DNA from 2 places in the Streptomyces sp. NBC_00388 genome. Region 2 is predicted to be linked to the other one. Evidence: riboswitches for the same ligand, from Rfam matches in the RefSeq annotation. Region 2 holds a riboswitch; the other holds the start of a gene.
The links. A riboswitch is a leader RNA that binds a small molecule or an ion and turns the genes downstream of it on or off. The one in region 2 is predicted to bind glycine.
Positions count from the first base shown of each region.

Region 1 (5,934 bases), 4.3 Mb from region 2:
GAGAGCAGTTCGTCCGGCTCGCCGGTGACGCGCACCTTGAACAGCCAACCGCCCTCGTACGGGGCGGTGTTCACCAGCGACGGGTCATCGACGACGTCCTGGTTGATCTCGGTGATCCCACCGGAGACCGGGGCGTACAGATCGCTGACCGACTTGGTCGACTCCAGCTCGCCGCAGGTCTCGCCCGCGGTGACCGTGTCACCGACCTCAGGGAGCTGGGCGAAGACGACGTCACCGAGCGCGTTGGCCGCGAACTCCGTGATGCCGACCGTCGAGACGCCGTCCTCGGCGACCGACAGCCACTCGTGCTCCTTGCTGTAACGCAGCTGCTGGGGGTTGCTCATGACCTGATTCTCCTGGATGCGGGGGAGTGCTGGTGAACAGTGGTCTTACGGGCTGAGATGGTGTGGGTCACTTCTGGCGCTTGTAGAACGGCAGTGCCACGACCTCGTACGGCTCATGGGTACCGCGGATGTCCACGCCCACACCGGAGGTCCCGGGCTCCGCGTGGGCCGCGTCGACGTACGCCATGGCGATCGGCTTGCCCAGCGTCGGCGAAGGGGCGCCCGAGGTGACCTCACCGACGACCTTGCCGTCCGCGACGACCGGGTAGCCCGCGCGGGGGACCCGGCGGCCCTCGGCGACCAGGCCGACCAGCTTCCGCGGCGGGGCCGCGGCGGCGCGCTCGGCGGCGGCCTCCAGGGACGCGCGCCCGACGAAGTCACCCGCCTTCTCGAACTTGACGACCCGGCCGAGACCGGCGTCGAAGGGTGTCAGCCCGGTGGTCAGCTCGTGACCGTAGAGCGGCATGCCCGCCTCAAGGCGCAGCGTGTCGCGGCAGGAGAGGCCGCAGGGCACCAGACCGGCCGGCGCGCCCGCCTCGGTCAGCGCCTGCCAGAGCTTCTCGGCGTCGGACGGGGCGACGAACAGCTCGAAACCGTCCTCGCCCGTGTACCCGGTCCTCGCGATGAGCGCCGGGACACCGGCGACGGTGCCGGGCAGACCCGCGTAGTACTTCAGCCCGTCCAGGTCGGCGTCCGTGAGCGACTTCAGGATGCCGGAGGATTCCGGCCCCTGTACGGCCAGCAGGGCGTACGCGTCGCGGTCGTCCCGTACGACGGCGTCGAAGCCGCCCGAGCGGGCGGCCAGCGCGTCCAGGACCACCTGGGCGTTGCCCGCGTTGGCGACGACCATGTACTCCTGCTCGCCGAGCCGGTACACGATCAGGTCGTCCAGGATCCCGCCGTCCTCCTGGCAGATCATGGTGTAGCGGGCGCGGCCGTTGCCGACAGTGCTGATGTTGCCGACCAGCGCGTGGTCGAGCAGGTCCACGGCCTGCGGCCCGCTGACGGTGATCTCACCCATGTGGGAGAGGTCGAAGAGCCCGGCGTGCGTCCGTACGGCGATGTGCTCGTCGCGCTCGCTGCCGTAGCGCAGCGGCATGTCCCAGCCCGCGAAGTCGGTCATGGTCGCACCGAGCGACCGGTGCAGGGCGTCGAGTGCTGTGAGGCGGGGGGTGGGGCTCATATGCGGTACTCCCGGGGCATGACAGACGGAGGACGATTCCTCCCCATCTGTCATCGGAACCTGAGAGGTTCGCCGGCGCCTGTCGAGAGCGCGCGGCTTGCACCTTGGGTGGGACCGCACGGCGGCCCGCTTTTCAGATCTGCCTCGTCCGCGCGGTACGGGGCCTGAGAGATTACAAGGGAGGGACTTGCTCCTTCGGCGCCCCGGCCGGTGGCCGGGGACTCTCCCGCGCGGATTCGAACGGCCTGTATGGAGTTGGCGCGCACATCATCGCATGCCGGGGAACGGGCGCCTCACTTGTGTCGCATTACTCTTTCTTTACACTTCATCCGCAGGGGTCTGCAGGGATGCGCAGGCATGCGAGCGGGGTGGCCCGACAGGGGGAGTGGCCATGGTGGGGCAGGAACAGCGCGCGGATACGACACCCGGGGGACGGGCGGTGGCGCCCGTCCCGTCCGGGCGGACCGGACCACCGGGACGGGACGGCCCGGAGCAGGCAGGACGGGTGGCGCCCGCGGTGCGGGATCTGCGGCGGCGCACGGGCGGCGGCCCGCGCGGCCTGGTGTTCGCCGCGGGCGACGTCGTGGTCGTGTCCGGCCTGCCCGGCAGCGGGAAGTCCACGCTCTTACGCCGGGCCGCCGGGGCGTACGGAATCGACTCGCAGGACACCCGGGAGCGCTGGGAGCGCCGGATGCCCCGCTGCCTGCCGTACTGGAGCTACCGCCCGCTGGTGCGGGCCGCCCACTACCGGGGGCTGTGGCGCACCCTGCGCACGGGCGCCGGCGTCGTGGTGCACGACTGCGGGACACAGTCCTGGGTACGCGCCCTGCTGGCCCGCGCGGCGCGGCGCCGCGGCCGCACCCTGCATCTGCTGCTGCTCGACGTGGCGCCGGTCGTGGCGCGGGCCGGTCAGGAGGAGCGCGGCCGGGCGGTGTCCGGGTACGCCTTCGCCCGGCACCGCAGGGCGGTCGCCCGGCTGGTCCGGGACGCCGAGCGGGCACGGCTGCCCGCCGGGTGCGGATCGGTGGTGCTGCTCGACCGCGAAGCGGCGGCGGCGCTGCACCGGATCGGCTTCGACGCGGCGCTCTGACCCCGCTGCTCCCCGCCGGGGGGAGGCCGTTCGGACGAGCCCGGCACGATGCGGGCGACAGGGCCTAGGGTTTGCCGACAGACGAACAGGTGAGAAGGGGATACCTCGGTGGACATGGCATGGCCGGGAAACGAGCTCGAAGAGGTGCTGGCCGCATCGGTCGGGAGCCCCGCTGCGGGCGGCCGGCTGATCGAGGTGCTGGGGCGCAGCAACCTCTGGGTTCCGCTGCCCAACGGCGGCGGGCAGGAGAGCAGTTCGCTCGACCTGCCCACAGTGGACATCGAGGGTGGGGCGTATGTGCCCGTCTTCAGCTCCGAGGCGCAGTTCCTCCAGTGCGTCGGCTCGCACTACTCGTTCGCGGTGGCCCCGGCGGTCGAATTCGCCCGGGGGCTGCCGCCGCAGCTCGGTGTCGCGGTGAACCCGGGCGGGGCGGTCGGTATGCCGCTGCCGCCCCCCGCCGTGGCCGAACTGTGCCGGACCGGCCGGACCCCGCTCGACGGGCCCGCGACCGGTGGCCGGGTGCGGCTCTTCGAGCCGGACTGGCAGGAGGAGCCGGTCGACTTCCTCTCCGCGGCCGCCGGTGAGTTCGAGGAGTCGGGCGTCGTCCGGTCCGCGCGCAGGGCCCTCGCGTCCATCGAGGGAGGGGACCCGGTCCTCTTCGTCGGGGTCGAGTTCGCGACGTGGGAGGGCGCGGGCCGCAACGCGCCGATGGACGCGCTCGGCCGGGCGCTCCACCGGGTCGAGGTCCCCTGGCCGGTCAATCTCGTCCTGCTGGACGTGGCGCAGGACCCGGTCGCCGACTGGATGCTGGAGAGGGTCAGGCCGTTCTACGTCAGGGCGGACGCGGCGGGGCCCGTGCTGTAGGGCCGGTCCGGTGCGTCCTGCGGGGCAGGGCCGGTGCCGTACCGGCCCCGGGAACCGGCGTCCGCCTAAGCTGGTCGGATGCGTGGGGCGACCGGCGCGCACCTGGCCGGAAATCGCACAGGGCGGCGGGCGGGCCGGCGGGTGGAACGTCAACGGGTGGATCGAAGAGGGGCGGGACCCAGGGTGAGTGCGTCGGGCACGGCGGCCGGGCAGGTCGAGGAGATGCTGCTTCAGGTGACCCCCGGGCGGTACGACGCCTATGAGGCGCTGCTGCAGGCACTCGCCGACAGCCAGGTCTGGATGCTGCTCTGGCACGGCCAGGCCGGGTCGCAGGACGCCCAGTACGGGAACATGGAGATCGAGGGGCTCGGTTACGCCCCGTGCGTGACCTCGGCCCAGGAGCTGGCGGTCTCCGGCTGGAACCGTTCGCACGAGGTGGTCACAGGGCGTGACATCGCCCGCTCCCTCTACCCGGACCGCTGGGGAATCTGGCTCAATCCGCACGCCCCCGGCGGCGGTGTCGGCATTCCCTGGACCGATCTGCGGCGGATCGCCACCGGCCTCGACCGGATGCCGGCCGGACCGCTGCGGCTCTCGGAGCCGGCCATCGAGATCCCGCAGTTCTACGCGCTGCTCACGCAGAGCGCGCACCACACCCCCGCGATCCGTTCGCTGAGCAGGGTCTGGGTGCAGCCAGCGCTCGGCACCCCGTACCTGGCCATCGGTCTCGACCTGTACGACACGGGCCAGCAGTCGGTGGATTCGGTGCGGGCGATGATGCAGCAGTCGATCGCCGCGGTGCCCGAGGGGCTGCCCGTGTCGACCGTGGCGCTCTCGGATGCGTACGACCCGGTCGGTATGTGGCTGCGGGCCAACTCCCGCCCGTTCTACGACCGTGAGGCCCATATGATCCCCTCCCCTGCGGCGGGATACGGCTACCCGCCGGTAGGCTGAGTGCACCAATTGGGCCGCCAATGGCGGCCGTTGGGTGTGATGTCCGAACTGGCGCATTAGCGAGGAAAGTTTCCGCTCAGTCGAGCTCGGCGTCCGGATAACGGAAGTCCATTGACCGCATCACGGTTACGCATACATTCACCGTCAGGTCTGGCGGGTGATCGCAACCGCAATGAAGACTCCCTGCAGCGAGCGTTGTCGTGCCCTTGTGCGGCGAGCCGCGAACACATTCCGTCACTTCAGCACAGTGGCATCACCCGATGCGCTTGATGCACAGCAGCCGCCACCGCGGCAGGTACGGGCCGGCCACCGCCGGCCGGGAGGGGTCAAAGGCACTGTGACCGCACCGATCGAGACCACCGGATCGACTGCCGAAGCGCAGCCGGAGGCAGTACTCACGGGGGCCACGCAGAGCCAGATCGAGGGCCGTTCACTCGGCCGGATCGCCTGGACGCGTTTCAAGCGGGACAAGGTCGCCATGGCCGGCGGGGTCGTCGTGATCCTGCTGGTGCTGGTCGCCATCCTGTCCAAGCCGATCCAGGCGATGTTCGGGCTCGACCCCAACGACTTCCACCAGAACCTGGTCGATCCGACTCTGCTGGCGCCCAAGGGCAGCCTCGGCGGCATCAGTTGGAGCCACCCGCTGGGTGTGGAACCGCAGACCGGCCGGGACATCCTGGCCCGGATCGTCGAAGGTTCCTGGGTGTCCCTGGTGGTCGCCGCGGGCTCGACGCTCCTCTCGGTCGTCATCGGCGTCGTCATGGGCGTGGTGGCCGGCTTCTACGGCGGCTGGGTGGACAGCGGCATCAGCCGCCTGATGGACACCTTCCTGGCGTTCCCGCTGTTGCTCTTTGCGATCTCGATCTCCGCCTCGCTCCAGGGCAACGCGTTCGGCCTCAGCGGTCTGACGCTCCGTATCTGCGTGCTGATCTTCGTGATCGGCTTCTTCAACTGGCCCTACATGGGCCGCATCGTCCGTGCGCAGACACTGAGTCTGCGTGAACGGGAGTTCGTCGAGGCCGCCCGCTCACTGGGGGCCCGCGGGCCCTTCATTCTCTTCCGCGAGCTGCTCCCGAACCTGGTCGCGCCGATCCTCGTCTACGCGACCCTGCTGATCCCCACCAACATCCTCTTCGAGGCGTCCCTGAGCTTCCTCGGCGTGGGCATCCAGCCGCCGCAGGCCTCCTGGGGCGGCATGTTGTCCACCGCGGTCGACCTCTACCAGGTCGACCCGATGTTCATGGTCATTCCCGGCCTGGCGATCTTCATCACCGTGCTGGCCTTCAATCTGCTGGGGGACGGGCTGCGCGACGCACTCGACCCCCGTGGCAAGTAATCGCGGCCATGCCGCACACCGGACAACCGAGGGGGCTTTCCTCAGCATGAGAAGCAGGAAGACGGCAGCGGCAATAGCCGCGACGGTAGCGCTGGGGCTCGCTGCCACCGCTTGCGGGAGCAGTGACAGTGGCAGCGGGGGCAGCCACGGCAAGGCCGACGCA
Region 1 is NZ_CP107948.1:5,451,154-5,457,087, forward strand. Features, by position in the region: gene gcvH (glycine cleavage system protein GcvH) at 1-344, opposite strand, end outside; gene gcvT (glycine cleavage system aminomethyltransferase GcvT) at 412-1,527, opposite strand; glycine riboswitch at 1,671-1,766, opposite strand; gene OG917_RS24470 (AAA family ATPase) at 1,919-2,617, shown strand; gene OG917_RS24475 (enhanced serine sensitivity protein SseB) at 2,732-3,481, shown strand; gene OG917_RS24480 (enhanced serine sensitivity protein SseB C-terminal domain-containing protein) at 3,665-4,435, shown strand; gene OG917_RS24485 (ABC transporter permease) at 4,773-5,771, shown strand; gene OG917_RS24490 (ABC transporter substrate-binding protein) at 5,818-5,934, shown strand, end outside.
Region 1: linked by a shared signal. The riboswitch ahead of gcvT (glycine cleavage system aminomethyltransferase GcvT) and the one ahead of gcvP (aminomethyl-transferring glycine dehydrogenase) in region 2 are both predicted to bind glycine.

Region 2 (5,934 bases):
GAGGTGAGCGGGCAGGTCATGGAGCTGCTGGGCCGGCTCTCACCGCTGGTCGAGCCCCTGAGCCTGGACGAGGCCTTCGTGGACCTGGAGGCGGGCGGGGTCGCCGACAGCACCGGGTCGGCCAGGGCCGCCGGTGAACGGCTGCGCGGAGACATCCTGGCCGTTACCGGGCTCAGCGGGTCGGTAGGGCTGGCAGGCTCCAAGATGCTGGCGAAGATCGGCTCGGAGCGGGCGAAGCCGGACGGCCTGTTCGTGATCGAGCCCGGCACCGAGCGCGAACTGCTCGCGCCCCTCTCGGTACGGATTCTTCCCGGTGTGGGCCCCGCGACCGGCGAGCATCTGCGCAGAGCGGGGATGACGACTGTGTCCCATCTGGCCGAGGCCGGTGAGGACGAGCTCGTCCGGCTGCTGGGCAGGGCACACGGCTCCTCGCTGCACCGGATGGCGCTCGGCCACGACGACCGGCCCGTGGTGTCCGAGCGCGACGCCAAGTCGGTGTCGGTGGAGGACACCTTCGACGTGGACCTGCACGACCGGGTGCGGGTGCGGGCGGAGGTGGTGCGGCTGGCCGGGCGGTGCGTGGAGCGGCTGCGGGCGGCCGGGCGGTCCGGGCGGACGGTGGTGCTGAAGGTCCGCAGGTACGACTTCTCGACGCTGACCCGGTCCGAGACGCTCCGGGGCCCCACGGACGACCCGGAGGTCGTGCGTGAGGCCGCAGGGCGGCTGCTGGAGTCCGTGGACACCACGGGAGGCGTGCGGCTGCTCGGGGTGGGTGTCACCGGACTCGCGGACTTCACACAGGAGGACCTCTTCGCGCAGGCGGCCAGTGAGCGGGCCGCCGCGCTGGAGCTCGCAGCGGAGGAGGAGGTACCCGGTCCTGCGGCGCCTGCGGCAGTACCCGCGGAGGAGCCCTCGTCCGGCTCCGGGCGCCGCTGGCTCGCCGGGCACGATGTGCGCCACGATACGTACGGCGTCGGGTGGGTGCAGGGCAGCGGCGTCGGCCGTGTCACGGTCCGGTTCGAGGATCCTTACGCGACCGGGCCCGGCAGGGTCCGGACGTTCCGGGTCGACGATCCCGCGCTGCACCCCTCGGATCCGCTGCCGCTGGTCCGGAGCGGCCAGGCCGGAGCGGACCGAGCAGCGGGGGAGGAGGGGGCGGGCGGGTGCTCCGTGGGTGGAGCCTCTGCCGCAGCACCGGGGCCCCAGGAGCGGGAGGAGCCGGAGCAGCGGGAGCCGGCGGCCCAGGAACCGGACGCGGAGGGTCAGGCGCGTTCTTCCTCGCCCGCGAGCCGGCCGAAGTCCCGGTCGGGGGGCGGCGGAGTGGGGGCCGAGATACCGAGCCCGTAGTGGTGGTAGAGCTGGAGTTCCTGCTCGGGCGAGAGGTGGCGGCCCACACCGAAGTCGGGGGCCTCCCTGATCAGGGAGCGGTCGAAGGGCACCTGCAGCGCCTCGCTGGCGAGGCGGCTCGGCTTCAGCGGGACGAACGCGTCCCTGCTGAACAGTCCGGTGCGTACCGCGGCCCACTCGGGCACTCCGGTGGCGTCGTCGAGGTAGACCTCGTCGACCGTGCCTATCTTGAGGCCACTGCGATCGAACGCCTTGCGGCCGATCAGGCTGCGCGGATCTATGTCGGTCTGCACGGTCCCTCCAACTGATCGCAACGAACCAGCGGTGTGTCCGCCCCCTGGGAAGGTCTCCCCCTCAGGGAAGTCCAGATCCGGGCCATCGGCCACTCGAACATCGTGCGAAGTGGCTCGCTGGTAGGCTGGCCGGTGGCTGCTGACCCCGCGCGGGAGAGCCCTTCGGACACGTCGTCCGGGGGCGCCGAAGGAGCAAATCCTCCCCGGAATCTCTCAGGCACACGTACCGCGCGGACGAGGTCACTCTGGAAAGCAGGGCGGGCGTCGGGCGGGCACGTCCGGATCCCTACCTCACCGACGGTGAAAGCGGGCACGTCGAACGACGGGCCGGTGAAACTCTCAGGTTGAGATGACAGAGGGGGAGGCCGTCCGGGTACCCATGCCGTGGTACCCCTCGCAGGTCGCGTCGACCAGGAGGCCTCCGTCATGACAGCCCACCGCATTCCGCTCTCCCAGCTGGAGCGTGGCATCCCCTTCGAGCAGCGCCACATCGGGCCCGACGCCGGGGCCCAGGCCAAGATGCTCGCCCATGTCGGATACGGCTCTCTCGCGGAGCTCACCTCGGCTGCCGTCCCCGAGGTGATCAAGAGCACCGAGGCGCTGAACCTGCCGGACGCCCGTACCGAGGCCGAGGTCCTCGCCGAACTGCGTTCGCTCGCCGACCGCAACCAGGTACTCGCGCCGATGATCGGGCTCGGCTACTACGGCACGTTCACGCCCCCGGTCATCCTGCGCAACGTCATGGAGAACCCCGCCTGGTACACGGCGTACACGCCCTACCAGCCGGAGATCTCCCAGGGGCGCCTGGAGGCGCTGCTGAACTTCCAGACCGTCGTCGCCGACCTGACGGGCCTGCCCACATCGGGTGCGTCGCTGCTGGACGAGGGCACGGCCGCGGCCGAGGCGATGTCTCTCGCCCGCCGCGTCGGGAAGGTCAAGAGCGGTGTCTTCCTGGTCGACGCCGACGCCCTTCCGCAGACCGTCGCGGTGATCGAGACGCGGGCCGAGCCGGCCGGCGTGGAGGTCGTCGTCGCCGACCTCGGCGACGGCATCCCGGCCGAGGTGGCCGAGCGCGGGGTCTTCGGCGTGCTGCTCCAGTACCCGGGCGCCTCCGGCCGGGTGCGCGACCTCGCCCCCCTCATCGAGCAGGCCCACGAGCTGGGCGCGATCGTCACCGTGGCCGCCGATCTGCTGGCGCTGACGCTGCTCACCTCGCCCGGTGAGCTGGGCGCCGACATCGCCGTCGGCACGACACAGCGGTTCGGCGTCCCGATGGGCTTCGGCGGCCCGCACGCCGGGTTCATGGCGGTGCGTGAGAAGTTCGCGCGCAGCCTGCCGGGGCGGCTCGTCGGTGTCTCCGTCGACGCCGACGGCAACAAGGCGTACCGGCTGGCCCTCCAGACCCGCGAACAGCACATCCGCCGCGAGAAGGCCACCAGCAACATCTGCACCGCGCAGGTGCTCCTCGCCGTGATGGCGGGGATGTACGCGGTCTACCACGGCCCCGACGGTCTGCGCGAGATCGCCCGGCGCACCCACAGGTACGCCGCGATCCTCGCCGCCGGGCTGCGTGCGGCCGGCGTCGACGTCGTGGACGGCGACTACTTCGACACTCTGACGGTACGGACCGGGGGCAGGGCCGCGGAGGTCGCCGCTGCGGCCCGCGAGGGCGGGGTCAACCTGCACCAGGTCGACGCGGACCTGATCTCCGTATCCTGCGACGAGACCACCACCCGCGCCCAGCTGGCCGCCGTCTGGGCCGCCTTCGGCGCCGGGGGCGACATCGAGGCGCTGGACGAGTCGACTGCCGACGCCCTGCCCGCCGGGCTGCTGCGCCAGGACACCGTCCTCACTCACCCGGTCTTCCACCAGCACCGCTCCGAGACCGCCATGCTGCGCTACCTGCGCAAGCTCGCCGACCGCGACTACGCGCTCGACCGCGGCATGATCCCGCTCGGCTCCTGCACCATGAAGCTCAACGCCACCACCGAGATGGAGCCGGTCACCTGGCCCGAGTTCGGTGCGATGCACCCCTTCGCCCCGGTCGAGCAGGCACAGGGCTATCTGACGCTCATCCATGAGCTGGAGGACCGGCTCGCCGAGGTCACCGGCTACGACAAGGTCTCGCTCCAGCCCAACGCGGGCTCCCAGGGCGAGCTGGCCGGTCTGCTGGCCGTGCGCGCCTACCACCGGGCCAACGGCGACACCGCCCGTACCGTGTGCCTCATCCCGTCGTCGGCGCACGGCACCAACGCGGCCAGCGCCGTGATGGCCGGGATGAAGGTCGTCGTCGTGAGGACCCGCGAGGACGGGGACGTCGATGTCGACGACCTGAACGCCAAGATCGAGCAGTACCGCGACGAGCTGTCGGTGCTCATGGTCACCTACCCCTCGACCCACGGTGTCTTCGAGGAGCACATCACCGACATCTGCGCCGCCGTGCACGACGCGGGCGGCCAGGTGTATGTCGACGGCGCCAACCTGAACGCGCTCGTCGGGCTCGCCAAGCCCGGCAGGTTCGGCTCGGACGTCTCGCACCTCAACCTGCACAAGACCTTCTGCATCCCGCACGGCGGCGGTGGCCCCGGCGTCGGCCCCGTCGGCGTACGGGCCCACCTGGCGCCCTATCTCCCCAACCACCCGCTCCAGCCGGCCGCGGGCCCCGCGACCGGCGTCGGCCCGGTCTCGGCCGCACCGTGGGGCTCGGCCGGGATCCTGCCGATCTCCTGGGCGTACGTACGTCTCATGGGTGGCGAGGGACTCAAGCGGGCGACGCAGGTGGCCGTGCTGGCCGCCAACTACATCGCCAAGCGCCTCGAACCGCACTACCCGGTGCTGTACACCGGCCCCCACGGGCTGGTCGCGCACGAGTGCATCGTCGATCTGCGGCCGCTGTCGAAGGCGACGGGTGTGAGCGTCGACGACGTGGCCAAGCGCCTCATCGACTACGGCTTCCACGCGCCGACGATGTCGTTCCCGGTGGCCGGGACGCTGATGATCGAGCCCACCGAGAGCGAGGACCTGGCTGAGCTCGACCGGTTCTGCGACACGATGATCGCGATCCGCGCCGAGATCGAGAAGGTCGCGTCGGGGGAGTGGGCGGCGGACGACAACCCCCTGGGCAACGCCCCGCACACCGCGGCGGCACTGGGCGGTGAGTGGACTCACGCGTACACCCGCGAGGAGGCCGTCTTCCCGGCCGGTGTCTCTCCCGCCGACAAGTACTGGCCGCCGGTGCGCCGTATCGACGGGGCCTTCGGCGACCGCAACCTCGTCTGCTCCTGCCCGCCGCTGGACGCGTACGACAGCTGACGGACATGCGGGAGGGCCGGTTCGGGAATCCACCCGGGCCGGCCCTTCGTCGTCCCTGCCCGTGCCGTACCTCTTCCGTACGCGGGCTCCGTGCGTCGGTTCAGCAGCCCGGTGCTCTCTGCCGGCCGGTGCTGCTTCTTCTCGTGGCGGGGGTCAGGCGGCGGTCGCCAGTCCCGAACCCAGCGGGCGGTGCGGCGCGATGATCCGGCCGTCGGGCAGTAGTTCGCCGGTGTCCTCGAAGACGAGGACGCCGTTGCACAGCAGACTCCAGCCCTGCTCCGGGTGGTGAGCCACGAGGAGCGCGGCCTCCCGGTCGGGGGAGGCGGCTGACGGGCAGGTTGGCTGGTGCTGGCACATGGATGCGTTCTTTCGCTGCGTTGTAGTGAGTGTCCTGCGGCTCGATGCGGATGTCATGGCCGCCCCCGTTTTCAGTCGGTGGTCCCAGTGTTGCCCCACGGGCGTCGATCCGCAGGGATTTCCCGGCAGCACTTGCTACAGCATAGGGACGCATCACCCGTGCGGACGGTTCGGCTCAACTCGGTTGTCTCTTCGGGTGGTTCGGGAGTGGCCCGACCGGGCTAGTCCGGATGGGGGAGAGCGCGCCGCGCCCCGCGACCGTGGGGCGGTCACGGGGCGCGCGGTGGTGCTGGGGCGCCGTCAGGCGGGAGAGCCGAGCAGCGGGGGCGACAGCCGCATCGTCATCACCGGCAGCAGCTCCGATACCCGGTGCGGCCGGTGCGCGGCGATGCCCGGCGGGGCGGGAGCGAGGGGCACGAGGAGATCCGTGGGGGCAGGCATCGTGCCGGAGGCCGACGCGTCGGCCGCGGTGTCACCGTGCAGCCACAGCGTCAGCATGTAGAGCTCCGGCACGGACAGCAGCCTCGGCTGGAACGGTGTGTCCATGGCCTCGGCCTGACGCAGAGCGCTCCCGGTGGCGGTGGCGTAAGGGCCCTCGAAGAAGTGCGAGAAGGTCCAGCCGTCG
Region 2 is NZ_CP107948.1:1,137,930-1,143,863, reverse strand. Features, by position in the region: gene OG917_RS05210 (DNA polymerase IV) at 1-1,347, shown strand, start outside; gene OG917_RS05205 (PRC-barrel domain-containing protein) at 1,263-1,640, opposite strand; glycine riboswitch at 1,781-1,879, shown strand; gene gcvP (aminomethyl-transferring glycine dehydrogenase) at 2,067-4,952, shown strand; gene OG917_RS05195 (DUF5999 family protein) at 5,106-5,309, opposite strand; gene OG917_RS05190 (hypothetical protein) at 5,610-5,934, opposite strand, start outside.